DNA from 3 places in the Priestia sp. FSL H7-0729 genome. Region 3 is predicted to be linked to each of the others. Evidence: riboswitches for the same ligand, from Rfam matches in the RefSeq annotation. Region 3 holds a riboswitch; each other region holds the start of a gene.
The links. A riboswitch is a leader RNA that binds a small molecule or an ion and turns the genes downstream of it on or off. The one in region 3 is predicted to bind thiamine pyrophosphate.

Region 1: it holds a riboswitch for thiamine pyrophosphate, as region 3 does, so the genes downstream of both, MHH93_RS11065 (ABC transporter ATP-binding protein) here and thiC (phosphomethylpyrimidine synthase ThiC) in region 3, are expected to answer to the same signal.
Region 2: it holds a riboswitch for thiamine pyrophosphate, as region 3 does, so the genes downstream of both, MHH93_RS00960 (thiamine phosphate synthase) here and thiC (phosphomethylpyrimidine synthase ThiC) in region 3, are expected to answer to the same signal.

Annotation. Positions count from the first base shown of each region.
Region 1 is NZ_JBBOTQ010000003.1:474,204-484,146, forward strand. Features, by position in the region: gene MHH93_RS11040 (ABC transporter ATP-binding protein) at 1-1,398, opposite strand, end outside; gene MHH93_RS11045 (ECF transporter S component) at 1,399-1,992, opposite strand; gene MHH93_RS11050 (pectate lyase) at 2,373-3,041, opposite strand; gene MHH93_RS11055 (radical SAM/SPASM domain-containing protein) at 3,391-4,266, opposite strand; gene MHH93_RS11060 (aspartate/glutamate racemase family protein) at 4,398-5,096, opposite strand; TPP riboswitch at 5,381-5,483, shown strand; gene MHH93_RS11065 (ABC transporter ATP-binding protein) at 5,702-6,406, shown strand; gene MHH93_RS11070 (ABC transporter permease) at 6,393-7,205, shown strand; gene MHH93_RS11075 (ABC transporter substrate-binding protein) at 7,359-8,432, shown strand; gene thiM (hydroxyethylthiazole kinase) at 9,127-9,939, shown strand; gene thiD (bifunctional hydroxymethylpyrimidine kinase/phosphomethylpyrimidine kinase) at 9,936-9,943, shown strand, end outside.
Region 2 is NZ_JBBOTQ010000001.1:212,263-222,205, forward strand. Features, by position in the region: gene MHH93_RS00945 (hypothetical protein) at 1-299, shown strand, start outside; gene MHH93_RS00950 (hypothetical protein) at 286-1,269, shown strand; gene MHH93_RS00955 (ABC-F family ATP-binding cassette domain-containing protein) at 1,408-2,958, shown strand; TPP riboswitch at 3,034-3,143, shown strand; gene MHH93_RS00960 (thiamine phosphate synthase) at 3,338-4,039, shown strand; gene thiO (glycine oxidase ThiO) at 4,054-5,289, shown strand; gene thiS (sulfur carrier protein ThiS) at 5,286-5,489, shown strand; gene MHH93_RS00975 (thiazole synthase) at 5,492-6,259, shown strand; gene MHH93_RS00980 (ThiF family adenylyltransferase) at 6,256-7,305, shown strand; gene MHH93_RS00985 (winged helix-turn-helix domain-containing protein) at 7,424-8,128, shown strand; gene MHH93_RS00990 (C40 family peptidase) at 8,237-8,737, opposite strand; gene MHH93_RS00995 (thiamine diphosphokinase) at 9,031-9,672, opposite strand; gene MHH93_RS01000 (trimeric intracellular cation channel family protein) at 9,854-9,943, shown strand, end outside.
Region 3 is NZ_JBBOTQ010000016.1:46,015-55,957, reverse strand. Features, by position in the region: gene thiC (phosphomethylpyrimidine synthase ThiC) at 121-1,938, opposite strand; TPP riboswitch at 2,321-2,434, opposite strand; gene MHH93_RS24660 (IclR family transcriptional regulator) at 2,583-3,326, opposite strand; gene MHH93_RS24655 (alpha/beta hydrolase) at 3,686-4,711, shown strand; gene MHH93_RS24650 (Fe-Mn family superoxide dismutase) at 4,867-6,147, shown strand; gene MHH93_RS24645 (hypothetical protein) at 6,303-6,527, opposite strand; gene MHH93_RS24640 (lipoate--protein ligase family protein) at 6,599-7,453, opposite strand; gene folE (GTP cyclohydrolase I FolE) at 7,648-8,241, opposite strand; gene MHH93_RS24630 (YneF family protein) at 8,354-8,617, opposite strand; gene MHH93_RS24625 (HD-GYP domain-containing protein) at 8,783-9,814, opposite strand; gene queG (tRNA epoxyqueuosine(34) reductase QueG) at 9,830-9,943, opposite strand, start outside.

The sequences.
Region 1 (9,943 bases), on a different contig from region 3:
TCCAAATGTGGGTTCATCCAGCATCAGAATTCGTTGCTCTCTCACCAGTGCAGAGGCCACACTCAAACGTCGTTTCTGCCCCATCGATAATTGGTAGGGATGGCGCTCGGACAGGTCGATTAATCTAAATTGATTCAGCATATGATGAGTCCTGGCAAGTCTTTCTTCCGTTGTAAGCCTGCCCCCCAGCAATGAGAATTCCACTTCTTCCGCGACGGTGTTCGTCACAAATTGAAACTCCGGGTTCTGAAAGACAAACGCAATTCGATCTGCAAGCTGCTCCGTTTTGCCAGAAGGCTGACCGTGCACCTCATAATGACCTGTTGTTTTCAGGATATTCATCAGAGATAACAACAATGAGCTCTTGCCAGCTCCATTGGCTCCGACAATACCAATCCAATCCCCATGCCATACCTTGGCCTGTTCCACCTGAATGAAAGGTGTTTTCCCACGCCATCCGGTGAACTGCTGCAAGTCCAGTGCAGGCTGATCGACTGACGAAACAGGCGATAAGGATGAGACCTGAGATATGGGGGATATACCCGGTGTATCGGATAAGCCAGACGATTGCTGTGCTTCCAAACTTGATATGCCCTGAATCTCACACACTTGTAGCTTCCCAGAAGTACTTCCCTCTTCTTCCTTAGCTACCTGCTCTTGCTCCTCCCATATGCCTGGATACCAGATTCCATAAGCCTTCAGCTTACCCCGTTCATCCGTAAATACCTGCTGTGCTGGCCCATCTGCCACAATCTCTCCTTCAGGTGATAACACAATGATGCGGTCCACCATATCCACAATCTCGTTTATTTTGTGTTCAACGATGATGATCGTTTTGTCACTGGCGATCCGTTTAACGGTGTCCCACACTTGGGAAGTACCCTCATCATCCAGCAGTGCAGTGGGCTCATCCATAAACAATACCTCCGGGTCCATGGCAAGCATTGAAGCAATCGCAAGACGCTGCTTCATCCCCTGAGACATGGACTGGATCAATACACGATTCTGTTCCAGGGATAACCCCACTTGTTTCAGATAATATTCAATCAGAGCCGGCATCTCTTCACGCGGAATATTTCGGTTTTCCAGCACAAATGCGATCTCTTCATCCGTAAAGGACATACAGAATTGGGTATCCGGATCTTGAAAGACCACTCCTGCTTTGGCGGGAACCTGAATATCATCACATTTCATCGGAATCTCAACCGAACGTGGGATCAGACCGCTCAATATTTGCAATAACGTCGATTTACCGGAGCCGCTTGGCCCAAGCAACAGCACTTTCTCCCCTTGACGCACAGAAAGAGACAAGCCTTGAAATACCAAGGCTTTCTCTCCCGGGAACTTGCATCTTAGATTCGTCACACTTACCGCTTGCGAATTCCCCTCTCCGCTCATCTAATCCAGCGCCTCATAATCCTGTTTGGATACCGGTCTGAGGGAGCGTGTTACACCGGTCAATTCCAGAGCTTTGGCGAGATAATATGCGAACACTCCGGCAATCAGGATGCTTCCGATGAAGCGGAACCCGATGAATAACGTATAATTCCAGGCGGAGAGTGAATCGATATACCCGTACTGATAATCCAGCAAAAGTGAAGCCGCTGCCGCTCCTATGGCTGCAAGACAAGTGACAAACAGATTGGTTTTGCGATACAGGAATGCGGCTAAGAATATCTCGGCTCCCAACCCTTGCAACAGACCATACACAAGTGTGGACATGCCCCATTCACTGCCCAGAAAAGCACTTACCGTTGAAGCCGCAACCTCGGCGAGAATAGCCACCCCTGGTTTACGAATGATCACAAAAGCAAACGTGCCCGCCATAAACCACATGCCGTAGATCATCTGCTCCGCATGAACACCGAATGGTTTCATCAGATCATATGTAGGTCCCCATATCTTGTAAATCACCCCAAACACCACTGCGATCACGATGGTTACCAGAATATCCGTTAGTTTCAATCGCTTGTTGCCTGCTGTTGTTGCCATGTTCTCTACGTCCTTTCTCTGTCTCCTGTGAGGGTTGTAAAAATAAACGAAAAAGCCTCCCCGGTTCCGGGCAGGCCTTACGCACAGTATACAATCCTCACAATGATGTATCGGATGGATGTCGGAAATAGAAAATCAACCATCCCTCTTCGCCCTGGCAGATACACCACCACAGTTCAAAAAGGTCTGTTGTTCATCCACATTCATTCCCACAATTCACCCTTACATATCGCAAATCCATGTTCTCTACGCTGGCATTACCCAGATCAGATGTACGGTCAGCGGCACAAGGCCACTCTCTCAGCCCAACTTCATTGAGCTCCCGGTTCACTTATTTCATTGCTTCTAATGTACATTAGATGGGTATTTGTGGCAATCCCTTAATATTGCGTATTGCCGGATTGACTGGTCTTGCCTGAGGCAAATCCCTTGAACAACGTTGGTACTTTAGAATAACGGGTATTCGTAATTTTCCCTTGTGATGTGCTGCTGTCTGTACGCATAATCGAATCTTTTACATTAGAAATGTTGGAGTTATCCAGCGTCATGTTAACTGCGAAGGAAGTTCCACCATTTTGGCGAACCAGTTTGCCAATATCATCTGCACGGAAATTTTTGATGTTAATTGTTCCAGCTGCATTCATCTGGAACACTTTATCATAAGCCTTATACGCTGCCCCACCGGTAATGTTAACCGTTCCGGCAGACTTCAATGTCAGTGCATCCTCGCCCACGTCCTGCCAGACCACATTCGATATATTACAGTTGCCATAACAATGAACACCATCAGCAGCTGGTGATCCAATGTTTACGTTTTTGAGCGTGGCCCCTGCCTCCAGACGAAATACCGGTTTCTGATTCTCTGCTTGAGACCCGTCACCCAGTGTGGAGGGATTGGCTACAAATGTTTTACCTTGGCCGTCATAGGTCGTGCCCTTTGGAACCACAATGGTTGAATTTACAACGGTAGGTGCAGCCGCAGCCGGAACGGCACCAAATATAGAAGCAACCAAACCAGCGGACAGCAACAGCGTCAACATTTTTTTCATAACTTTATTCCTCCCTTATTCTCTCGTTATTTGATAGTGTACAAGCCTGAGCTTGTCCTAGAAGATCGTCAGAGGTGCACCTCTGTCCGACCCACAACCTAATCCTACCAAATAAGGAAGGTAACTAGAATAATCATTAGATCAGATATATCCTGACATCGCATAATGACTGTCATATCGGCATTTTCTGCAAGTCAGACCCTTGGAACAATATGCTGATATCAACCTCTGGTATGCTCATTTGTAACGTATATACCTCTGACTTTAATCCCCAGTAAATAAGAAAGATCACTACATTTGTCTCCAAATGTGTGATCTTGAATGGCTTCCGGCTTGCTGATATAAGATATCAGGCTCCGAATCTCTGACGGTAACCGCACTTTCGACACAACTCTTCCACAGCTTCGCGCTTGGAGAAGCCATATACCAGATTGTTCGCTCGTTCACCCTCAATAATCTCCGAGAATGACTTCTCGTGCACATTACCAAGGTTAATGACACCCTCACCATCAAGACAGCATGGAACCACCGTTCCATCTACAAGCACAGCTGCCTGACCACGCAATGCATGGCAGAAGCCTTTGCCGTCATCTTCAGGTGCATCCAGACTCGGCCACTGGAACTCATGGTCCTGATTCAGGTATACATTCGGGGCAATTTTGACCCCGCTGCCCGGAACTACTTTTTCCTCAATTCGGAAATCCAGATTGAATTCACGTTCCAATACTTCAAGGGTCTCCCGATTTCGATTCATCTGAGCATTCGTGAAGTTATCCTGCGTCAGATTCCACAGTCGGAATGAGATGATGACATTGTGTTTCACTGCCTCGTGTACAAAAGACAGAATGTTGCTCAGATATCCGTCACGGTCGGTTGAACCTTCATGCCCATCGAAGCTGTGCAGGGAGAAATTCATCTGCCGCAGCGCCGGTTTGCCGAGCAATTTATGCTGAGTCTTGGGCAATAGTGTACCGTTCGTTGTAATGTTCACCTTGAGTCCCTTCTCATGTGCGGAATCGAGCAACAGATCTATTTTGGGATGCAACAAGGGTTCACCTTTGACATGTAGATAAATATGATTGGTGTGTGGTTTAACTTGTTCCAGTATATTGTTGAAGACTTCAGGGTCAATGAATCCTTTGGCACGCTGCGTCTGTGGACAGAAGCTACACGCCAGATTACAGATACTTGTGATCTCAATATATACTTTTTTGAACGTTTTCAACTCGGGTCCCCATTCTGCCTAGGAGGGAGAACAATCCCACCTGCATTTTGTGATCCGGCCTATACGGGCCATCCCTATTATATCGAGTTCATGAGCCAAGGTAAATCAGAGAACAGGTTTATCGAGTTGAGTCAAAATGATTTGGTCAGTGCCAAATGAACAGATTCAATCGCATGAATACGTGTTGTATCAAATAACGGAACTTCTGAATCCTCTAGTTTTACTAATAATCCAATTTCGGTGCAACCTAATATGATTCCCTCAGCTCCATCATCAACCAGCCTTTGGATCACCTTTTTATAATACTCCCTTGATAAGGGCACAATTTTCCCTAAACATAATTCCTCATATATTATTTTATTGACAACTTTTCTATCCTCTTCATTCGGTATCAGAACCTTAATACCATTAAATTCAATTCGTTTTTTATAAAAGTCTTGTTCCATCGTATATTTTGTGCCGAGTAAACCAACCGTACTTATTTGGGACTTATGAATTTGATTTGCTGTTGAATCAGCAATATGTACGATGGGTAATGTCACTTTTTCTTCAATATGTTTAATCACTTTATGCATCGTATTTGTACAAATTACAATCATTTCTGCTCCTGCCTTTTCCAAAGACTGAGCAGCATTCCCCAATAATTCACCAGCACTTTCCCAATCACCTTCAGCTTGATAACGCTCGACTTCTTCAAAATCCACGCTATATAAAATGCACTTGGCTGAATGCAATCCTCCCAATTTATTTTTCACTTCTTCATTAATAATTCGATAATATTCTAACGATGACTCCCAGCTCATACCACCAATAAGGCCAATCGTTTTCATATACACTCCACCTTCCATTGAATACATCCCGAAAGCAGTATATAGAAATTTAATAGATATTGTACCGTATCTACCTGATTAAATAAACCTGCCCCAGTAAGAGGAATAGAGGGACCTGGAGCAATTCCGGCAACGGATTATTGCTTCTACCCGAATGATCTGGCTGTACAATCCAAATAATCTGACCGGAACCATTTTCAGATCAGTACTCACATTCTTTCCGAGCGCCCCTTTACATTCCACTTGAATGTGATATATGCTGAACACACAACTGCATATCTTGAACAATGCACTAGGGGAGCCTTACGGCTGAGACGAATCGAATGATTCGGACCCTTTGAACCTGATCTGGATCATACCAGCGGAGGGAAGTGGAGCGGCCTTTTGGTAAGTGGAATTTTTCATGTATGTGAAGATAAATTGCGAATTTAACTTACAGACCCACTCATTTCTCCGGAAATGGGTGGGTCTTTTTATGCTCTTTTGCAGAGCACAAGATGCCGTTGTAATTCCAGCAGTCTGACATCAAGGAGTGAGGATCAGATGACCAACCATGTAACGATGAAGAACGTTAGCTTCGCTTTTCCCGAAAAAAAGATTTACCCGTGCTCGCCAATGTGTCGTTTCAGATACAACCAGGAGAATTTGTCTCGCTCATCGGCTCCAGCGGATCAGGAAAAAGCACGCTCTTCAAGCTGCTCGCAGGCTTGCTTGAGCCAACCGTTGGCACCATTGATATAGCTGATGTGCCGCGAGGAGAACGGCTCGGACGAGTCGCCTATATGCCGCAGAAAGATCTGCTATTGTCCTGGCGGACCGTATTGGAGAACTGCATGCTGCCTGCGGAGTTGGCACCCGGCCGACAGGACAAAGACAAGCTACGGGCCAATATCATGGCAGGATTGGCAAGGTTCGGCCTGTCGGGTTATGAACAGGCCTATCCAGATGAATTGTCCGGCGGCATGCGGCAGCGGGTGGCACTGCTTCGTACCATGTTCACAGGCGGTCAGCTCATGTTGCTGGATGAACCCTTCGGTGCACTCGACGCCTTAACCAAACGAGAAATGCATCGCTGGTTGTTGGAGCTGTGGGAGGGCTTTGGCCAAACGTTTCTGTTCATTACACATGACATCGAAGAAGCCCTGCTGCTCAGTGATCGGATTATCCTGTTAACTCCAGGAGGGCATGGTCCGCAGTTACGGGAGATGACTGTTCCTTTGCCACGTCCAAGACATTCGGACATGATCTACGAACCAGCTCTCGTGCAGATGAGACGACAACTGGAGGATCAATTTCATGCAAAGGGATAAAGGTAAGGCTAGCGTCTGGACGTGGTGTTTGAAGTGGCTTTCCCAATATGGTCTGTTTATTGTGCTCATGCTCTTATTACTGGCGATCTGGGAAGCGATTGTGCGTATGGGATGGGTGCCTTCCTTCATCATTCCCGCGCCAACGGCCATCGCAGGCTCACTGGTTGAGCATCGTCGTCTGCTGCTGACCATACATCTGCCTGCGACCTTTATGGAGGTTGCTGTTGGTTTTGGAATATCCATAGTGACCGGAATTACCCTAGCAACAGGCATGCATATGAACCGATCGATTGAAAAGGCGTTGTATCCCTTTATCGTGATCAGTCAGACCATCCCGTTGATTGCCCTGTCCCCCGTATTCATCCTGTGGTTTGGCTACACATTGTGGAGCAAGGTCGCCGTGGTGTTCCTGATTGCGTTCTTCCCCATTGTAGTCAGTACATACGATGGACTCCGCCAAGGCGATCCGGAACAGCGTGAACTGCTGCTCACCATGGGCGCCAGCAAGTGGGATATTTTCCGCAAACTCCAGGTTCCGCTGGCACTTCCCTCTTTTTTCTCGGGTCTAAAGATGTCTGTAGTGTATTGCGTGGTTGGGGCAACGATTGGCGAATGGCTCGGTGGCAGCAAAGGTCTCGGATACTTCAGCCGCCGCATGTCCAGCAACATGAACACGGATGCCATGTTTGCTGCTATTTTGCTGTTATCCCTGCTTGGGATCGTTTTGTTTGTACTGATTGCCTGGCTGGAGAAACGGTTTAACACACGGCGGCATGGAGGCAAAAGAAAGACTGGATAATCTTCGAGAGTGAACCCGATTTAATGATAGGAAGTATGATTTCCAAACACCTTTTTCACATATCAGCAATTGTGTTTCAGTCATCACGTTGCCCGTTAACATCCTGCTGTTCATTTCCTACAAACCAAAACGATGAAATGAGGAACTTCATTTATGACTAACAAAGGTATATACTCCCTGCTTCCCATTATGCTCATAAGCCTGTTGCTGATCGTTAGCGGATGTGGCACCACAGGCGCCAGCCAAAATACGCCAACAACAGATTCGAAAACCAATGCACAGCAAGCAGACTCGCCTGTAACAGACCCGGCATCAGCTGCTAAAGATAAACTGTCCATCATGCTCGACTGGTACCCGAATGCAGTACATTCCTTCATCTATGTGGCCCAGGAAAAAGGATACTTTGCAGATCAAGATCTCGATGTCGACATTCAGATGCCTGCGGATACCAATGATTCACTCAAACTTGTTGCTGCTGGTAAAATCGATCTGGCTCTAAGCTATCAGCCCCAAATTTTGCTCGCGCGTGGCGAGAACATTCCTGTGCGTTCCATTGCTGCTGTTGTTCGGCACCCGCTTGTGCATCTGTTGACCGAGGCAAATAGCAACGTGAGTTCACCCAAAGATCTTGACGGAAAAACTGTCGGTTATTCTTCGATTCCGTTGTATGAAGCAATGCTACGTACGATGATCAGCCACGATGGTGGCAACCCGGATAACATGAATCTGGTCGATGTTGGGTTCGATCTGATTCCTTCCCTGGCTTCTGGACAGGCGGATGCGATTATGGGTGGTTTTATTAACCATGAACAATTGATTTTGGAGAAAGAAGGCCATGCCATGAGATCCATTAACCCTGTCGACTATGGCGTGCCTGATTATTATGAATTGGTCCTGACCGCAAGTGAAGCTGGTATTGAAGCCAAAAAAGAACAGCTGACCCGGTTCGTCAAAGCGATCCAGGAAGGACAGAAATATGTCACGGAGCATCCAGAAGAAGCCTTGAATATTCTGCTTGCTCATGAGAATGAAACATCTCCGCTTGACCCGGAGATTGAAACCAAAAGCCTGGCTATTCTACTGCCGCTCATGAACGAAGAAGGTCAACCGTTTGGTCGGCAGGAAATGGAATCGTGGGAGAATGTACGTACATGGCTCGTGGCAACCGAACTGATTCCTGAATCGGTGAAAGCCGAGGATGCTTTTATTAATCTGCAAGGAGAGTAGGTAAAGTATTGCTACGTGAATGAAGAGAAAGTGACTGAAAGAAAGGGAAATGAGAGAAAAAGAAAAGTTAGCAAGAACGATCTTCAAATCTTCCGTGAACAGAATCGAACCTTGATGTACCCTGATTAGAGCATGCCGCGAGCGCTAACGAATCTGAGACGTCCTATTCAAGGATTTGGAGCGTTTATAGAAATCTAAGAAACCTGAGACCCGCTATATCAGAATAAACAGTCATTTACAGCGCTCTAATCAAAGAATTATGGAAAATAACGTGTCTGATGTTCCTTACATTTCATAAGGAGCATTTGACGACCAAATAAGACGTCCTGGGTTCTTTAGAAACACGGTCTGACCATCCGTAAGGAAATCGCCAGAAGAGCTGCCAACTTGGTAGTGGTCTTTAAGACTCTATTGGAATGCTAACGTCCATCACCCTAATCAGGACTAGATATAGATCAAGATGATTCAGCTTGTCCTTCTATATCCAGTTACATAAATCCATCTTTATTGCGTTATGAATTGGATTTATCTTTTACATTTCTGCTTTTACCGCTGTAACGTCTCTCGTTGTCTTTACACTATTCGCCCTACTCAACATGGAGACTCATATCCTATTAATCTGCTGAGTGACTCTGCATATCGGACTTCTGCCAGTGGGGTTACTTCAAAACATTCAAAACATGGAGGAAAATATATGTCTTATCTGGAACGTGTTCGTACGCAAAATCCGCTGGTACACAATATTACCAACCTTGTCGTTGCTCCTTTTACAGCCAATGGTCTGCTCGCACTGGGTGCATCCCCTTTTATGGCCTACGCCCATGAAGAGGTCGCTGATGTCGCCAAGATGTCAGGAGCTGTAGTACTTAACATTGGTACACTCGATGACAAAGTCCTTCAGGCGATTCGACTTGCAGGCCAATCGGCTAATGTACATCATGTGCCTGTCGTGCTGGATCCCGTCGGTGCAGGCGCAACCGCCTATCGTACAGAAACCGTGCAGATGCTCGTTCGTGAGCTTCGCCTGACGGTACTGCGCGGCAATGTCGCGGAAGTTGCCAATGTCATCGGTGAGAGCTGGAATATTAAAGGTGTGGACGCGGGATCAGGTGCGGGTGACCGGATCGGCATAGCGGAGCGGGCAGCGCATAAACTTGGCTGTGTCGTGGTCATTACCGGTAAAGAAGATATCATTACCGATGGACAATCCACATTCCTCACGAGTAATGGACATGCCCTGCTCACTCAGGTCACAGGTGCTGGCTGTCTGCTAAGTTCGGTGATTGGCGCTTTTACAGCCATAGCGGAATCCGAAGACGATCTTCCAGGCAGTATTGTTGAAGCACTCGCTTTTTATGGCGTAGCAGCTGAACTGGCGGCAGAGAAGACGGCTCATCAGGGACCGGGCAGCTTCCAGATTGAATTGTTGAATCAGCTGGCACAAGTAACGCCTGACCTCTTGGCAGAACGCGCACAGATCCGTCAGATCCGTGGAGGTGCAGTATGAGTAT
Region 2 (9,943 bases), on a different contig from region 3:
ATGTACCTCACTATACAGACCCGATGGACAACAACAGTTTTACCGGAACTTACGAGGTTGTACAGGATGGATATTATTCAGCTCAGATTCGAGATAGGCTATTCCCATCCTCAGGTGTGATACCAGCTGAGGATCCTGGCCGAAGATATACGTTGACGACAGGGGATTTTTTCACCGTGACGCTCCAAAATACAAATCGTACACCTTCCATGCTCATTCGTGAATGGCTCAGTGGTACAACTCAGGCTTCAGCGGTATTTGTAACCTACGGAGGTATGGTCCTCAATGAAGATTACTGAGCTATCCATAGTATTTGTGCTGATCTTCTTTCCGCTCTTCTGGATCATCTCACTCCATACCCAGGATGCCGAAGAGGCTATCTATCTTGGACATCGATACAGATCCGCACTTCAAACCGCGGTCATGGATGCAGGTGCAGTCATGCATCAAAATGAGAAACAAAATGATGAAGCAGGTTATGATTCAACCAAGTTTGTTAAAGCGGACAAGGAGCTTGCCCTGTTGACGTTTACTCAGACAATGGCTTTAAATATGGGAATTCAGGATGATCCCGCAGCTATTCGAAACATGTTTAATTACATTCCTGCCGTGGTTATTCTGGATTACGATGGCTATTATATGTTATCAACAGAAACAGAGTTGACAGGTAACCGTGATGATTCTTTCAGGCAAGTGTGGAGCCCCAAAAGACCTTATACATATTCCGATTCAAATGGTAGCAGCATTAACTTTACACTGGATGACTACGTATATGCTTACGATGCAAACGCAGGGAAATGGATTGAGGGATTCCAAAAAGAACTTGCTGCTAGCTCTCAGATTCCTTTACTTCAAAATGCCGACGTATTTGAGCAAGTTAGACGAAGCCGAATTGTAACTAGTGTGCAGGATGATCTGGCTGATGTGATTAACCGTCATAATGAGTTTGCCAGAAAGAACGGTATTTCCTATACATTTACGATGCCCTTGATTGCACAAGAAGATTGGTATAACTCCATTAACGATACAGGGATTATGGCTTTTATCCAGGGGATCGGTGTGGGTGACCAGAAGATCAACAATTATGCGATTGGTGGAGGCAGACTTGTAAAGAAAACAGCCATCGTAGGTGGAGTAGATCCATTAACGGGTATTAAGTACTACTATCCCTCCACATGTGGTAATGGTTACCGTGCCGAAGAAGTGTTCACAGACGCAAGACAAGCAGCTGCACAAGGCTATTTCGAATATAACTGCTCTAATCGTTAGGGTAGCCTGTATGACAAAATCTTGGAAGAGGTTCATGAACTGTTTACATTACTTTCAGAAAAGACGGGACCTGTGCTAGAATAGGGTTTCGGAACCATAATAAAAGTAATGTCTAATAGATAGGAGCAACCTCATCTTATGAGTTTATTGTCAGTAGAGAACGTGAGTCACAATTTTGGAGATCGCACGTTATTTAAAAATGTATCGTTTCGTTTGCTCGCCGGAGAGCGCGTAGGACTTGTGGGTGCCAATGGTGTAGGTAAATCTACATTAATGAACATCCTTACCGGTAAATTGCTTAAAGACAGTGGAAAAGTGGAATGGACACCTAAGGTCCGTTATGGATATCTGGATCAGCACACGAAGCTTACACCAGGCAAGACGATTCGTGATGTGCTTAAGGATGCTTTCCTTCCGTTGCTTGAATTGGAAAAAGAAATGATGAATATTACAGACCAGATGGCAGATGCAGATCCAGATAAGCTGGAGCAGTTGCTGGAAGTGATGGGCGATATTCAGGAACAACTGGAACAGGGTGACTTTTATCTGATTGATGTAAAAGTGGAAGAGATGGCCAATGGACTTGGTTTGTCCGCAATTGGTCTGGATCGAGATGTCGCAGCTCTAAGTGGTGGACAACGTACCAAGGTGCTTCTTGCCAAGCTTCTGCTTGAGAAACCTACAGCTCTTTTGCTAGATGAGCCGACCAACTATCTGGATGTAGAGCACATTGAATGGCTGTCACGTTACCTGAAGGATTACCCGCATGCGTTTCTCTTAATCTCCCATGACACGGAATTCATGAATGAAGTCGTAAATGTCATTTATCATCTGGAATTTGCCAAATTAACGAGATATGCAGCGAACTATAACAAGTTCCTGGAGATGGCTGATATGAATAAAGCCCAGCATATTGATGCATACGAGAAGCAGCAAGAGTACATCAAGAAGCAGGAAGATTTCATTCAGCGTAATAAGGCACGTGCTTCAACTTCAGGTCGAGCGAAGAGCCGGGAGAAACAGCTGGACAGAATTGAACGTATTGATCGTCCAGATGAAGCAGCCAAACCAACGTTCAAATTCAAGGATGCCCGTGCGAGCAGCAAAACGGTCTTTGAGGGCATTGATTTTGAAATTGGATATACGTATCCTTTGCTGCCTAAGATGACAATGACAATTGAACGTGGTGAGAAAATTGCCATCGTAGGCTGTAATGGTGTGGGTAAATCTACACTGCTGAAAACCATTCTGGGCAAAATATCTCCACTCAGTGGAAAGACCTTTTTGGGAGATTATCTCGAAACGGCCTATTTTGAACAGGAAGTTCGTGCTGGCAACATCACGCCCATTGAGGATGTGTGGAATGAGTTTTCACATTTGACCCAGAATGAGGTCCGGGGTCATCTCGCTCGCTGTGGGTTGAAAAATGAGCACATTACCCGTCCGCTTAACATGCTTAGTGGTGGAGAGCAAGCCAAGGTTCGTTTATGCAAACTCTTGATGCGTGAAAGCAACTGGATTTTATTCGATGAGCCGACAAACCATCTCGATGTCACAGCCAAAGCGGAGTTGCAGCGTGCTTTGCAAGAATTCAAGGGAACGGTGTTACTTGTATCTCATGAACCTGATTTCTACGAGGGTTGGGTTACCAAAACATGGAATGTCGAAGAATGGTCCGAGAAAAACTAGAAGATTCAAGACCATGTTTAACAGAAATGACGGTGACAAAAAAATCCGTCTATGGTAACATAGGCTACAACTTCATATGAACACTAGGGGGGCCGCACGATGCGGCTGAGATGGAAGAATGCGATTCCGGACCCTTTGCACCTGATCTGGATCATACCAGCGTAGGGAAGTGGCGAGCGCGTTTCAGTGAATGACGTGAGCAAACGGTAACTCGAGAGGCTTTCAACCGTCTGCTTAGCGAATTGAAACATGCAGTTCCGTTTATAACGGTATGGCTATAAGTTCTATAGCTTTATTGGCACGAATTGAACTGTATGTATTAGTCAGTCATCTGATCCTATGATTACTACGCAGCCACTCCCCTACGGGAGTGGCTTTTTTGTGTTTTTATAGAATTTACACATGGAAGGAGAGGGATGGTACGGCATTTTCTCATGAACATGTTCACGAATCATTTGAATTGCATGTTGTATCTACGGGTGCAGGGGATCAAGCATCTTTTGTAAAAGCTGCAAAGGACGTATGGCCATGGGTGGATTATATTCACATACGAGAGAAACAACTCACATGGCAAAACAAGATTGCTTGGGCTGAAAATCTGCGTAGCGCTGGCATTCCCTCTTGTCGCATCGTTATCAATGGCTCAGAACTGCCTTCACAGAATGACATCTATGGCGGTGTACATTGGGCGCAAGAGGCTTTGCTCAAGTACAACTCCAATAATGATGTTAAAAGCAATGTGCGGCGAATTCGTCTGGGTGTATCTGTTCATTCCATCGAGGAGGCAAAAATTGCTGAAGAACGGGGAGCCGATTACCTTTTCTTCGGGCATATCTACTCAACCAACAGTAAACCTGATCTTGAACCAAGAGGGTTATATGCTCTTGATGAAGTATGCAGAAGTGTCTCCATTCCTGTCATCGCGATCGGAGGTATAAGGCCGGGTAACATTCATGCGATTCGCTCCGCAGGCGCACAGGGGGGCGCTGTGATCTCAAATGTATGGTCGAGCGATTCACCGGATCGGGCCGCTGCATCACTAAGGCAGGCTATCGTTGCTACAGGAAGTCTGAGCCGCTGAAAGGAGATGAGAGGATGAAAGAGATTGTAACGGGTCAGAACAGGAATCATCTCAGTCATCAACTGAAACCTGAACCGGAATCAAGAAGCAAGAGTGTTGCTGATAAACTGGATAAAATTTGTGCAGAAACGATTATTATAGGCGGGGGCGTTGTTGGTTGTGCCATTGCATATGAACTTGCTTCCCGAGGACAGGATGTACTGTTGCTGGAGCGTTCGGCGATTGCAGGAGGCACTTCTTGCGCAGCGGCTGGAATGCTGGCGGCAGATAGTGAGGATTTTGTTCATCCTTTGATGGCTAAGCTTGCCAGGCAAAGCAGGCAGTTGCTTATTGAGCAACAAGTGCTAATGGCTACCCTCAGCGAGGTAGAAGTTGGACTGCAACGCCATGGATTCCTCACCCCTTTTCGATCATACAGCGAATTAAGCCACTATAAGAACAATCGAAATTCTGGTTTGTCTGCTGATGAGGTGTGGTGGGATCGTTCCACTGTACAACAAGAGGCATCTTGGCTTAACAGAGATACGTATGGAGCCTACTACAGACCTTACGAGAGTGAGATTCTTCCAATCCATCTAACGAAGGCATACGCCGAATCCGCTCAAGCATTGGGAGCACGGGTTATCGAGGACATACAGGATATACGTGTGCAAGCAAACGAACATGGCGTCCAGGGGGTTACCACATCGATCGGCGAGATGAAATGTAAACACGTCATTATAGCGGCTGGATTACAGAGTGAAGAATTGATGAGACATGTAAATTTGAGCTTGCCTGTGTGGTCGGTAAAAGGTGAAATAGCCGCCGTTCAGTTCTCAGTTGAACATGCAGGGTACAGACCTGACAGAACGGTGTATGCAGAGGATATCTATATTGTTCCCAAAGCCAATGGCGAAGTTTGGCTTGGGGCAACCAGTCTGCCAGGCAGAACCGATCTGAACGTTTCTGTACAGAGTGTTCTGAAGCTGCTAACTGCGGCTACCCACTGGGTACCTGGGATGAAAGAAGCACGATTCATGCGAGCGTGGGCGGGCGTAAGACCGGCAACTCCAGATGGGCTGCCTTATATTGGTGCATGCAAGAGTATACCCGGGTTGTTCGCCGCCTGTGGACATTACCGCAACGGTATCTTGCTTAGTGCGATAACAGGCAGGCTTATCGCGGAGTTAATCGCTGGTAAAAGCTCGGAAGAACTCGGGATTGAGGTGCTGAGCCCTGAGCGATTGAACAGAGAGGGAGTGGTGCAGTGAATATCATCGTTAATGGCCAACGGATGGAGATTGATGACAGATTGAATCGAGTGGATAAACTGCTCCAATCATTGGACCTTCAAGTTAAGACTGTAGTTGTAGAGCTGAATAAGCATATTTTAACCCGCGAGTATCATGAAACGACGGCATTAAGAGAAGGCGATCGAATCGAGATTGTACATTTTGTAGGAGGCGGTTGATGATGTTAAACATTGGTAAATATACGTTTGAGTCCAGATTGTTGCTCGGAACAGGCAAGTTTTCGGATCTGGAAGTGCAAAGTCAGGCTGTGGAAGCATCTAAAACGGAAGTTTTGACCTTTGCTGTTCGTCGTCTGAACCTGGAGGAACGTAATCAGACGCATTTCCTGGATACATTGGATCTGGACCAATACACTCTTCTTCCGAATACGGCTGGGGCTTCCACAGCGGAAGAAGCGGTGCGGATTGCCGAGCTTGCGCGGGCTTCAGGACTTTGTGATATGATAAAAGTTGAAGTCATCGGTGATAGAATAACATTGCTCCCAGATCCGATTGAAACGTACAAGGCTTGCGAAATTTTGCTTGAAAAGGGCTTTACTGTGTTGCCTTATATTTCGGATGATGTCATTCTGGCCAAAAGGCTGCAATTGCTTGGCGTACATGCTGTAATGCCTGGTGCTTCCCCCATCGGAGCTGGAAGGGGCATCATTAATCCCTATAACCTTGAGATCATCATTGAACAGGCTGTTGTGCCTGTGATTGTGGATGCAGGATTGCGCTCCCCGAAAGATGCTGCGTATGCGATGGAACTTGGTGCGGATGGTGTATTATTAAATACAGCTGTATCCGGATCAGGAGATCCAGTAAGCATGGCTAAAGCTATGCGATTGGGGGTAGAGGCAGGCAGATTGGCATATGAGGCAGGCATGATACCCGTGAAGCGTTATGCAGCAGCCAGTAGTCCGGTGGAAGGAATGGTTCATACATGACAGATCAAATAACATCCTCAGAACAGGCCGATCGTTATTCCAGACAGGAACGCTACGCGCCATTTGGTAAGGAAGGTCAGGCTAGATTAAAGAGCAGCAGAGTTTTAATTGTAGGCGCTGGCGCACTCGGAACAGGGATCGCGGAAACGTTAGTACGTTCCGGTGTAGGACACTTAACGATTGTGGATCGTGATTATGTGGAGTGGAGTAACCTGCAGCGACAGCAACTATATGTAGAGCAGGATGCAATTGAACGGATACCGAAGGCGATGGCGGCCGAAAAACGTCTGTCTGCCATTAATTCCACGGTTCATGTGGAAGGGAAAGTATTGGATGTCAGAGTAGATGAATTGGAAGAACTCGTTCAGCATACCGACTTGATCTTGGATGCAACGGATAATTTTGATACCCGACTACTCATTAATGACATGGCACAGAAGCACCGTATTCCCTGGATTTATGGTGGATGCGTGGGTAGCTACGGAATTACCTATACGTTTATGCCTGGCGATACCCCTTGTTTGAATTGTTTGCTAGGTGAAGTCCCTCTGGGGGGAGATACTTGTGATACGTCTGGCATTATTCCTCAAGCGGTACAGATGGTAACGGCGAATCAGACAGCAGAGGCAATGAAGTTGCTTAGTGGTAATGCCAATGCATTGAGACGCAAGTTATTGTCATTTGACATGTGGAGGAACGAATACATATCCATCAATGTGGATGGTGCGAAAAAGCAAGACTGTCCTTCCTGCGGCACTTCCGCAACGTATCCATATCTTTCTGCGTCCAACCTGGAGAAAACCGATGTGTTGTGTGGAAGGGATACCGTTCAGATCCGCCCTGCACGGCGCATGAATCTGAATCTTCAACATACGGCGGATCGCCTGGATAGACTTCAAGAAGGTAAAGTGGAATCCAATCCTTTTCTGGTTTCTTTTACAACAGGAGTCCATAGAATGGTCATTTTCCAGGATGGACGTGTCCTTGTACACGGAACAAAAGATACAGCTGAAGCACGTACGCTCGTTCACCGCTACTTTGGCTGAAGCAAGAAAGAAGCAAAGTCTGTTCCCTGAAGGGAATGGACTTTTTCATTTTACGGCATGCTAACTGTACCAACCACTGCTGCGAGCAGTGGGACAGAGACAGGCCGGGTGAAAAATAGTGAAAACAGCCATTTTGCTGATTGGAGCAGGAGAGCGGGTCAGCCTTATTCAGGATGTATTGTGTGCCGAAGGGTATGAGGTGCAACGAAAGGAAGGGTCTGAACTAAACCAATCCGGCGATAATTCGTTATCACACTTCAACCTGATCATCCTGCTAGACCAGGGTGAGGGGGAGGCGCATCGAATTCAAGAGGAAAAGGCAGAGTTGAAACAATGGATAGATACAGGTCAGGTTGTACCTCTGCTGGTTATCACGTCTAATGCATCTCCTCAAATCATCGTGGAATGGCTGGATTACGGAGCTAATGACGTAATGGAGGAACCCATTCACTTGAACGTGATGCTGGCTAGAATACGAAATTTATTGCGTGTTTTTGCGAATGCAACACAAGAGGGGGAAGAAGTCATTGTAGTTCATGATCTTAAAGTGAATTTGCGTTCAAGGCGGGTGAATCGTGCGGGTGAGTACCTGACATTAACACCAAAAGAGTACGAATTGCTGGAATTCCTGGCCTTGCATGTGAATGAAGCCTGTACACGAAGTGATATTTTACGGGAAGTATGGGGGTATGAGTATGCGATGGATACCAACGTGGTGGATGTGTATATCAAACATCTGAGGGTTAAGGTGGATAAGGGAAGAAGTGTGAAGTTGATTCATACTGTGCGTGGGATCGGTTACATGTTACACGATAAAAACTAGATATTTCACCGCATTCCATGAATCACCAGTTTGAAGCATGGCGAAAAAAGGGTAAAAGAAAAAACCGGATCATATCATCCGGCCCTAATTCATTTAATATAAAAGGTTCTAAAGTACACGACGAGCTTTAATGTACGTTCTCTTCCAAGTACCGGAGTTCAGATCCGAGATCGTTACTCCTGGAGATCCATAGGTATGCAGAATTTTTCCGTTTCCTGCATATACGCCTACATGAGTAATGTTGGAGCCCGTAGAACGGCTGCCGCTAGAGAAGAATACAAGATCGCCAACACGAAGATTAGCTTTGGATACTGCTGTACCTTCTTTAGATTGGCTAACGGATGTGCGCGGCAAGTCTACACCATACTTTTTGAAAATATATTTCATAAAAGAAGAGCAGTCAAAAACTTTGGTTGTTGATGTTGAAGCACCAAATTTATATGGAGTTCCAGTGAACTGTTTACCATAGTTAACAATCTGTTGACCTGTGGACACAGAAGCAGTTGCTGCCTGTGCAACAGGGGCGTTAGTCATTAATACAGCTCCAAAACCTAGTGTAGCGCACAACCCGACGGTTACGGCCTTTTGGACAAAGATGTTTGTTTTCATGTTAGTTAGTACCTCCAAAATTCGTTTTCGTTAAGTTGCTAGAGCGAGTATAACAGCTTTGTAACAGCCTAGAAATTGGATACGGACGTGTAATCCCTTGTGCCACAGTGGTTTGGGTAAGTTTATTAAAATACAATTAAAAATGTCAAAAAATTAATCATTGACGAATGATAAATAAAGATGAAATAGAAAAGACCCTTGAATCTCAAGGGTCTTTGTTGTGTATGAACCTGTTTTATTATCGAAATTACTGGTTACAAAAACGTAATAATTAAGAATGCATGCTGATATATTTAATCTTTGCTTTGAATGATCAGTAGTAAGCCACTATCAATGGTGACTGTGCCGGAAGTGCCCAAGAGTTGGTTGCTCACACCCAAGGATTGTCCCATGCGAATGGTGGCTTGATCCAGCGGATACATAAAACCCTCCAGAGTTATTCCTGTGACTTCATGGGTCAAAGGGAGCAAAGAAACATATTTATAGCTACGGTGTTCAACCACAGCTTTGGATGTTGTGAGTGTCATATAGTTGTGCTTATCCTGAATGGCACAGGAGATATGATGCTGCATCGCGCGAACCATGATATGTACATTAGCAAGTGTGTGATCCATACGTGTACCTGTCGCGCCTAACATTAGAATGTGAGTAGGTTCGTGATCTAACGCTGTTTCAAAAGCCATTTCCGTATCGGTCAGATCCTTATGAACAGGGTCGCATGTAATGAATGTAGTGCTATTGTTACTAACAATTATACGTTCCTCTTCGGAGATAGAGTCGAAATCTCCAACTGCAACATGAGGCTGAATGCCGTGTTCAATTAAAAATAATGCGCCGCGATCGGCCGCGATGATCATGTCATCCTCATGTATTTCCTGAAGTAATTCCGGAGATAGATTTCCGCCTGTAAAAATAACAATCCGTTTCACCGTCATTTTAATACATCCTTCCTAGTACTGAGCAAATAGTTCATTGTTCAAATATGGTGTTGAAACCTGTACAAATGTATTCATTAAACCAGTATAATCCACAAAATGTGGTTGCACAATTTCAGTGCTCGCGGATACAATGGGTAGAGCGACATGGAGATGACTTGAAAAGTGAGGTTTGAACAGGTTGGACTTACACATTTTTGAAGTATTCAGTATTATAGGTACCATCGCATTTGCAATGTCCGGTGCCTTCGTGGCGATGGAAGAGGAATAT
Region 3 (9,943 bases):
GAGCGCTCATAGAGTTTAAAATCATATCATTGAATCAAAAAAAGCCGTTCTTCTCTGCAATGACAGAGAAGAACGGCTTTATCTCTATTTCAGACTGCCCAGTTTAAGCTGTACCGGCGCCTAGGAGCGTGTCCGATATTCCTCGGCCTTTTCCTGCATACCCGCTGCTACAGCCTCATTCTCGGACAATCCTTTATCCGCCGCAAAGGCACGGATGTCCTGCGTAATACGCATGCTGCAGAACTTTGGTCCGCACATGGAGCAGAAATGAGCTTCTTTGGCTCCTTCTGCTGGCAGCGTCTCATCATGGTAGGATAAAGCCCGTTCCGGGTCCAGTGACAGGTTGAACTGGTCTCTCCAGCGGAACTCGAAGCGCGCCTTGGACAACGCATCATCCCGGCGCTGGGCACGTGGATGGCCCTTCGCCAGATCGGCGGCATGAGCAGCGATCTTGTAGGCAATAACCCCTTCGCGTACATCATCCTTGTTAGGCAGGCCCAAATGTTCTTTTGGCGTAACATAACAGAGCATGGACGTGCCGAACCAGCCAATCATGGCCGCCCCAATGGCGGACGTGATGTGATCGTATCCTGGCGCAATGTCGGTCGTTAGCGGCCCAAGTGTGTAGAACGGTGCTTCTTTACATATCTCCATCTGCAAGTCTACATTCTCCTTGATCTTATGCATCGGCACATGCCCCGGCCCTTCGATCATCACCTGCACATCATGCTTCCACGCGATCTGCGTCAGTTCCCCAAGCGTAGCCAGTTCCGCCATCTGTGCTTCGTCATTGGCATCGTAGATACTGCCAGGACGAAGTCCATCTCCCAGTGAGAACGCCACATCATACCTTTTCATAATCTCGCAGATTTCTTCAAAATGAGTGTACAAAAAATTCTCCTGATGATGCGCAAGGCACCATGCTGCCATAATGGACCCGCCCCGAGACACGATGCCTGTCATCCGCTTGGCCGTCATCGGGATATAACGCAGCAGCACGCCTGCATGAATTGTAAAGTAGTCCACGCCCTGCTCTGCCTGCTCAATGAGTGTGTCACGGTACAACTCCCAGGTCAGCGCTTCCGCTTCGCCATTCACCTTCTCCAGCGCCTGATAGAGCGGCACCGTGCCAATCGGCACAGGTGAATTGCGGATAATCCACTCCCGGGTGGTATGAATGTTTTTGCCTGTGGACAGATCCATCACCGTATCCGATCCCCAGCGTACCGCCCAAGTCATCTTCTCGACCTCCTCCTCGATGGAGGAAGATACAGCGGAATTACCGATATTGGCATTGATCTTCACGTGAAAATGACGACCGATCAACATCGGCTCACTCTCCGGGTGATTGATGTTGGATGGCAGAATGGCCCGTCCACTCGCCAGCTCCTGACGTACAAATTCCGGCTCCACGCCCTCACGAATTGCGGCGAATTCCATCTCTGCCGTAATGACTCCCTGTCTCGCGTAATGCATCTGGGTCACACAACGTCCCGTCTGTGCCCGCAGCGGTTTGCCGCGCAATCCGGGGTACTCTTCGGCGCCGGCTCTCTTCCCTCCAGGCTTCAGTCCGTTATCCTCCGGTTTAACTGTACGGCCCTGATAAGCTTCGACATCGCCACGCTCTGTGATCCAACGGGTGCGCAGAGCTGGCAGACCTGCACGGATATCCGCATGGAATCCGGGATCGGTCATGGGGCCGCTCGTATCGTAGACACGCAGCGGTTCGTTATGCTCCACCCCTTGGGGAGTATTCGTGTCATGAAGGGCTATCTCACGCTCCGGAACAGCAATGTCCGGCCGTGAGCCCTGAATGTAGACTTTGCGGCTGCCCGGAAAGGGCTGAACCCGTCCGGCCGTTCCTGTTTCTTTTTCAACCTGCTGATCATTATGTCCCTGTTCCGTCGCTTGTTGTCCCGTTTGATGTCCTGTACTCATGTTCGCTTGTCTCCTCCTCAGTGTTTGTCGCTTGTTTGGTTGGTTTCATCATTAGCTCGCTTACGTACCTGTCCCAAATCATGCGCAATGCAGAGAAGAAAAAGCGATCCTACAGCAGACCAGCAGAGACATTTCATGTACAGTTCACAACAGACCCGAAATTAGCACATATCATGGATCTAAGCCAAGAAATCTCTTTTCCAAGCCCACTTTCGCAGGTTATTGAAAAAGCAGTCCATGGAGTGTGTGTTATATCGCCCGTTCACTGTAATAAAAAAAGCCGGTCCCCGAAGGAACCGACTTTTATGTCCATCACCAATAATGCTCCTGGTTGCAGCTCCTTATCGGGGACCTTCAAGAGTCACACATATGGTGGTTGTGGTCATATCGCCGATTACTTCCCTACGCTGGTATGATCCAGATCAGGTGCAAAGGGTCCAGAATCTCATGCGATTCCGTCTCAGTCCGGACAATTCGGACTCCCCCAGTAACGTTAACAAGTTGCGGCTTACATCAGCCGCCGTTCATATTCAATGAAGCTGGCCCCGCTGGGCCGTCCATTACAGAGTAGCGCAACCAAAACATAAAAACAACCTTTATATTCCAGATCACTAACTTCATTGGTGACAGACCTTACCTCAACATCAAGATAACATGAGCCCCATCTGTGTAGCAGCTTCCTTTAGCACAGGTGCGTATTCGTGCAAAGTCTCCTGCGAAAGTCGGCTGACAGGCCCTGAGACCGAGAGAGCAGCTGCAATATTGCCTCGACGGTCCATAATCGGTACAGATACCGCGGCAGCTCCCGGCTCACGTTCCTCATAACTCGTCGCATATCCGTTATCCCGTATATCTCCCATTTGCGCCAAATACACCGCGGGATCAATAAACACAGGCCATTCCGGCCCGTTCATCAGTTCCTCACGATCCTCGTCCGTGGCAAACGCCATCAAGACTTTGCTGGAAGCGCCCACGGACAACGGGAGTCTAACACCGACAGGAGCGACTCGGCGTATCGCCTGATCACTTTGCACAGCCTGAATCCGAATCCGTTCACTGCCATCCCGCAGGTACAGACTCACGGTCTCCCCCAATCGATCTCTCAGTCGCTCCATCGCAGGCAGCAGCAGAATCGCCGGATCATCACTGCGGGACATATGAGCTGACAGCTCCCAGATTCGGATGCCAAGTCGGTACTTCTCTGTTGCTGCATCGCGGATCACGAACCCTCGATCCTCCAGCGTAGCCATCAAACGGTGTACTGTACTTTTGTGCAATCCGATCTGGCTGGCAATTTCGGTAAGTCCCAGATCACTGCGTGTGGTAAAACATAATAATATATCCAGCGCCCGTTCAACAGCCCGGACGGTTAACTTGCGATCTTCCATGGCATAATGCCCTCCTCATGTTTCATCACATGAAACTTGGTTACATAAATTATATGAGAAACGGTCTCATCTGTAAACCAAAAAGAGCCAAAATTGAAATAAGCGTAAGCATAAATTGTTCCTTTTTATAAGACTTAATCCCCTGTAATTTACACACTAAGGTAATGTTACCCATATATCTTAAGAACTATATAACAATTGCGTAACAAATGCCCTCAATCAATTGACTTTGACTATATTGGAACATACGATAAAGATATATTATCTTAAGATATCGCTCTGAAGCAGGCTCTGAAATAAACGCAATTCTCTTTTCATGTCGTTGTTATCTTCAACTGAACTTCAAAGGAGGGGCATTCATGTATCCAACATCCCAGAGCGAAGCCCCGCTGCATACAAAAGTGTCCGATCTGCCCTCTTCGTTATCACCGAGGCTAATTCGGTTCAAACATATTATCGTAGCGTTGCTGCTCTCCGTTGTATTTTTTCTACTGTTTTGTTTTATTGCACTGCACGGTTATATCGCATGGGTATTATCCAATCCAACGGTAGCGCCTGTCTTCTCCAATCCAATGCAGGCCAAAAATATGAAATACGAAGACATTACGTTCCCGGCAGCAGATGGCAGTCGGACGATGCAGGGATGGTATATACCTGCTGACAATGCCGCAAGCAAAACAATTATTTTCAGTCACGGCTATGGTGCCAATCGTGAAGAAACATGGGTACCCATGTATGACCTGGCACACTATGCCCATCAACTTGGGTTCAACGTGGTCATGTTCGATTATGGCTTCGCCTCACAGGTGAACAAAGCTGTAGCCACAGGTGGCAAAGCGGAGTCTCAGCAATTACTGGGTGCCATCCAGTTCGCCAAGCAGCGCGGTGCGCAGGAACTGGTTGTCTGGGGTTTCTCCATGGGTGCCGGTACCGCGCTTCAAACCGGACTGATTACACAGGAAGTGGATGCGATGATTCTGGACAGTACGTTCCTGCTTGAGCCGGATACGCTGTACCACAACATTCATAACCAGATCGATCTCCCGCGTCAGCCTACACTGGAGATTATGAAGCTGTTGTTCCCTGTTCTGAATGGTACCGGATTGCAACAGATTCCTTACCAGGAAGTGAAAAAGGAAGATTATCCGTTCCCGATTTTCTTCATTCATGGTACGCAAGACGAGAAAGCACCTTACCCGATTGCAGAGCAACTCGCTGCCAACCAGACCAATCCGTATTCGGATGTATGGATCGTCCAGGATGCGCACCATGAATTGATCTTCCGGGAGCATCCAAAAGAATATCTGCGCCGTGTCTCCACGTTCCTGAGTCATGTAACGAAGACAAGCAGTGACGATGTGCAGAACACGAATAGTGGAGAATAACCTATCTAAATAAATTAAAATTCTGTTGATTCTTGAGCCCCTCCGGGGCTCTTTTTTTTGCAATCATAGGACAACAGGCTCGCGGAATATACTCTTGGGACGCATGAAAAGACAGTCTGCATGCAATGAATTCATCTGAAGGAGGTTCAACATAGATGAACTGGTATGGATATGGCCACCTGCTGCCTCTCCGGATATTGGAGGAAATCCGTTTCTGGAAAGAGCAGGAGAAAGAACATACACTTGTCATTCGTGCTCTGGTTCCTGATCTGGAGCCTCCATATGTCAAACTACTGGAAGAATGGGAAGCTACCTTTGCGAACAGTGAGCGAGTAGCGAACCAGCTCTTAAAACAACTATTGCCCGCAACCCATCCACCCGCTCCCTACATCGTTCGTTGTATCGATCAACTTATGTCTGCAGCTCGGCAGCAATCGAGAGAATTCATCAAACAGCTATATGTTCTTCTGGAGCAAAGTGCTGCGGTGCAAGCTGTTCCGCTTGCCAAAGTACTTATTCTACATTTCATCCGCGAATCGGAGTATTTTCTGGGCGTATTGGATACGCTTGGCCAACCTGGCATCTTGCGAGAAACAGATTCGGAGCCGTCACTTTTTCTGGAAAATGCACTGCATACGTCAGGGGCAGAAAGCATCCATCGCCAAGCTTCAGAAGCTCCAACTTCTCCCGATGAGAGTGTAAACGCACCTGCTAGTTCAGCGCAGATTCAATCCGCAACCGTGCAAGCACCTTCTACCGGGACAACACAAGCCACGCCTGGCTCTACAGCACCTCCCGTAAAAGAAAAGCCGGTGCCCATTGGAGGGCATACCCTGCCCCCCCTCCCCTATGCGTACAATGCGCTGGAGCCACATATTGATGAGCTAACGATGCGTATCCATCATGACAAACACCATCAATCTTATGTGGACGGACTAAATGTAGCAGAGAAGAAGCTGGCAGAATCGCGAAAAAAGAATAATTTTGAACTCATCAAACATTGGGAACGTGAACTCGCCTTTAACGGCGCAGGCCACTACCTGCATACGATCTTCTGGACAATTATGAATCCTGCTGGAGGCGGTAAACCTTCCGGTATGCTCGCAGAGCAGATCAAGCGGGATTTCGGAAGTTATGAAGCGTTCAAGAATCAATTCACAGAAGCTGCGAATAAAGTGGAAGGCAGTGGCTGGGCGATGCTTGTCTGGAGCCCAAGAGCACATCGTTTGGAAATTTTGCAGGCGGAAAAACACCAGAACCTGTCCCAGTCCGATATCGTACCGCTCTTGCCCCTGGATGTGTGGGAACATGCCTACTATCTGAAACACCAGAATGAACGCAAAAAGTATATCGAGGATTGGTGGAATGTCGTCTACTGGCCGGCTGTTGCCGAGCGTTACGAAACGGCACGCAAGTTGTTGTGGCCACCTTATTAAGCGCGGGGTTCGATGGATTAGAGAAAAAAAGAGATATCTCCAGCCGTATGACTGAAAGATATCTCTTTTTGGTGTAGACAAAAAAGCAAGCCTCTTATTAAAAGAGACTTGCTTGTATTTTGAGAGACTAGCTATTTCCAAATGCTCATGCTCACTTAAGAAGCACAGCCCTCGCAAGCCACATAGTTGTCGCCAACCTGTTTGCTAATAGCGATCAGATCGCCCAGCTTGATATCTGCCTCATCTGTAAACTCCAGATCAGCAATACGAGCAACGATCAGTGCAGCAGCCTCTTCCTTGCTTGTTGCCATTTGGCTGAACTCAGACTTTTCGCCTGTAGATACAACCTCATATAAGTACGTATATCTCAACGTCTCCATCCTAACACTCTCCTTCCGAAATCACATCATATCATCTCTATTACCCAATTCCAAGTCCGATTATCAAGAACTCAATCATAGCGCAGCTTCATCTGATCAGCCGTCAGACGTACTTCCTCAGAGCTGACGCTAAGCACCTTGCTGGCTTCCGCCTGCGGATAACGATCACGTAGAGTTCGAACCAAAGAGGCGGTATATGCCGCCGCAGAAGGGACACCTGCCAACTCCTTCAGACTTGCCATTGTGCCCGGCTGAACATCAGGATATCCTTCACTCGCCCCACCTGCTGCATGCTGATAAAATTGACGCACGTCCGCTGCCAGTTGATCTCCCTGTCCTTCCACGATGATAAAAGCAGTAATAATATACGCCTTTGCCTGTCTGCGCTGGGCAATACCACAGAATTTCAGACCACCTACACTGACATCATAATCCCCCGGGCAAAAAGCACCCTGAACCTCACCCGTTTGCGCCTGACTCGACCATGGCGTTAGCGACTCGGCAATTATCGAAGCCATCTCCCGGAAATCATCATGAATATTGATGGCATGTCCAGGATTAGGCAGAATCAGTGACACATTAACTATCCCTGGATTAAGGGGTACGGCTGCTCCACCGGAAGGCCGAACACAGACCGCTGTCCCTTTGCTTCTTATCCGTTCCATCGCTTCTACAGCCTGTGGCAACCTGCGGTCACGCAGACCTGCTACAAAGGCATCTGGATGTCGCCATATATGTGCAACCGGCAGATGCCCTGCCCCAACCCGTCTGCACATAACTTCTTCCCATGCAAAAGCGTCGAGTACACTACTGCCTTTTCGCTTGAGTGGTGTCTCCCAGATTTGCAGACGCAATGTAGCATGTTTATCTGCTTGTAGTTTCTTTTCCAACTGGATCGAGTGTTCTGAATGGGAAGGTGCACTCATCGTTCCATTACCTCCGGCTTAACGAATTCGTATGTATTCAGTATATATAGAAATGAAAACACCATATATAAATAAGCCGGTTCCCCTGGGAACACGGCTTATTTATATCCTATCCTGCGGCTTCAGAAGCTCCCGCTTCCATAACCACAAGGACCTACTCATCCGGCTTGTCCATGGAATGCACATACCGAATATTAATCTTTTACCAGAGACAAGAACTCTGCACGTTGTGCCGGATTCTCACGGAAAGAACCACGTACAGCAGACGTTACCGTCTTGCTTCCCGGTTTCTTCACGCCGCGGGAACACATGCACAAGTGCTCGCCTTCCACCACGACCATCACGCCATGAGGCTCGACAGCTTCTGTCAGAATGTCAGCGATCTGTGAAGTAATACGTTCCTGAACTTGCAGGCGACGTGTTACCGCTTCGACCAGACGAGCCATTTTGCTCAAACCAACGATCTTGCCGCTTGGTACATACCCAATGTGCACTTTGCCAAAAAACGGCGCCATATGGTGCTCACATTGGCTGTAGTAGACGATATCCTTGACGATAACCAGTTCTTCATGATTCTCGTCAAACGTGACCCCGAGCACATCGCGCGGATCTACTTCATATCCACCAAAAATTTCTTCATACATTCGGGTCACACGTGCAGGCGTTTCAAGCAGCCCTTCACGTGTACTATCTTCTCCGATCAATTTCAGGATCTGCTCTACATGATACTCGATCTTCTCCCGATTGTCGGATACTTTTGAATTCAAATAATCTTTAACGCCAGCCACTGCCGAACGCCTCCTTTCGAACCACTACTGTAAGAGGTTGTTCAAAAAGTTCGCTTCAGGTACTGAAAACCCAACTTTTTGAACACGCACTTGAAGCAGTTATTCCCTGCTATTATTTTCGGCGGCCCGAACTTTTACGCGCAGGATGCTGTTGCGGCTGAGGCATTTTCGCTCCTGGCTGTTGGTTCTTCATCATCTGCTGGGCACGCTGCATTTGCTTGCCATTCAGGTTGTAGCCCATTTGCTTCGCCATTTTCTGAAGCATGTCCGGATTGCTTTGCATTTTCTCGAGTTGTTTACGCAAGTAGAACACCCCGATGAAAAATCCCCCGACCAGACCAACAATCAATGTGATAATCGGTATAACAATATCCATCTCTTAGACACCTCTGTATGCATTCTAAAAAGCCTGATAATCCGTGTCACTTCATGATGTTATGCGCACCTGTTGAAAACCTGACACAGACCGGATTTCCTGAAAGTATCATAGCATTTCCGCACGCCTTGAGCAAACGGATTTTCCAGTTGAACCGCACACAAGCTACGTCATGACGGCTTCAATGAAAACGGTTGTATGCTGAGCCAGATCGATTTCAACCACATCCAGAGAATAACGCGTACTTCCACGCGCCACCCTGATGACAGGTCTGCCGGGCAATCCCCGATGTTGACGAACAATGACTCCCGTCTCTTTGGTAGACAGTCGTACCGCTGTACCATTGGGATATACGGATACACTCTTGTTGAATTCGATCAGAATGTCCCGATCCAGCTTCGTACCAGACAACGCCATCATCTCTTCACAGGCCTCATGTGGCAACAAACTGTCCTGGGATAACCCATTAATGAGATTATCATAGATATTCGCCACACTAACAATTCTCGCAAACAGATGGATGTCACTGCCTTTGATTCCTCTCGGCATGCCTGTACCATCTACATGCTCATGATGTTGCAAGGCCGTATGGGCGACCAACAGACTGAACTCCCGTTTGTTCTTAATCACTTCGAATCCACGCCATGTATGGTGCAGCGAAGAATTCGCAGCAGAGCCACTGCCAGGAGGTTCCCCCACTTTGCCAATATCATGTAATAATGCCCCCACGGCAAGGTCCTTCAGTTGATTATAATTAAGTCCCATATTCAGTCCGATGACCGAAGACAACAAACATACATTCATCGCATGAACATACTGTGCATTGTCTTTGGTACGAATATCGGTGAGCTGCACTAGCAGTTCACGTCCGTTCAATACATCGTTCAGCAACTTCTCTATACTGAGGGCGACCTTTCTGGGGCTCCAATCTTTCCCGGAGCGAATGGATTCGAGTGTAACACTCATCTCGTTAATTATTGCCCGTTTCGTGGTTTCATCCAGAATGTCTTCTGTATCCACATCTTTGTACGCTTCATCCTGGATGTATAGCATGGTCACGCCAATACGCTTCAGCGTATTGACCATGTATACGGTGAGCTGGACTCCGGAAGACAGCAGTACCGTGCCGTTACTGGAATATACCGTCTTGCCCAGAAGCTCCCCCGCTTCCACGCTCTCCACGTTTACATACTTCATGAACGTCCCCCGCTCTTACGATTGCTGCTCCAATGCGAGCAATTGCTCCTTGGTTTGCAGACCGCCTACATAACCCACCAGGGTGCCGTCTTTACCGCTGATGCGGTGACAGGGAATAATAATCGGAAT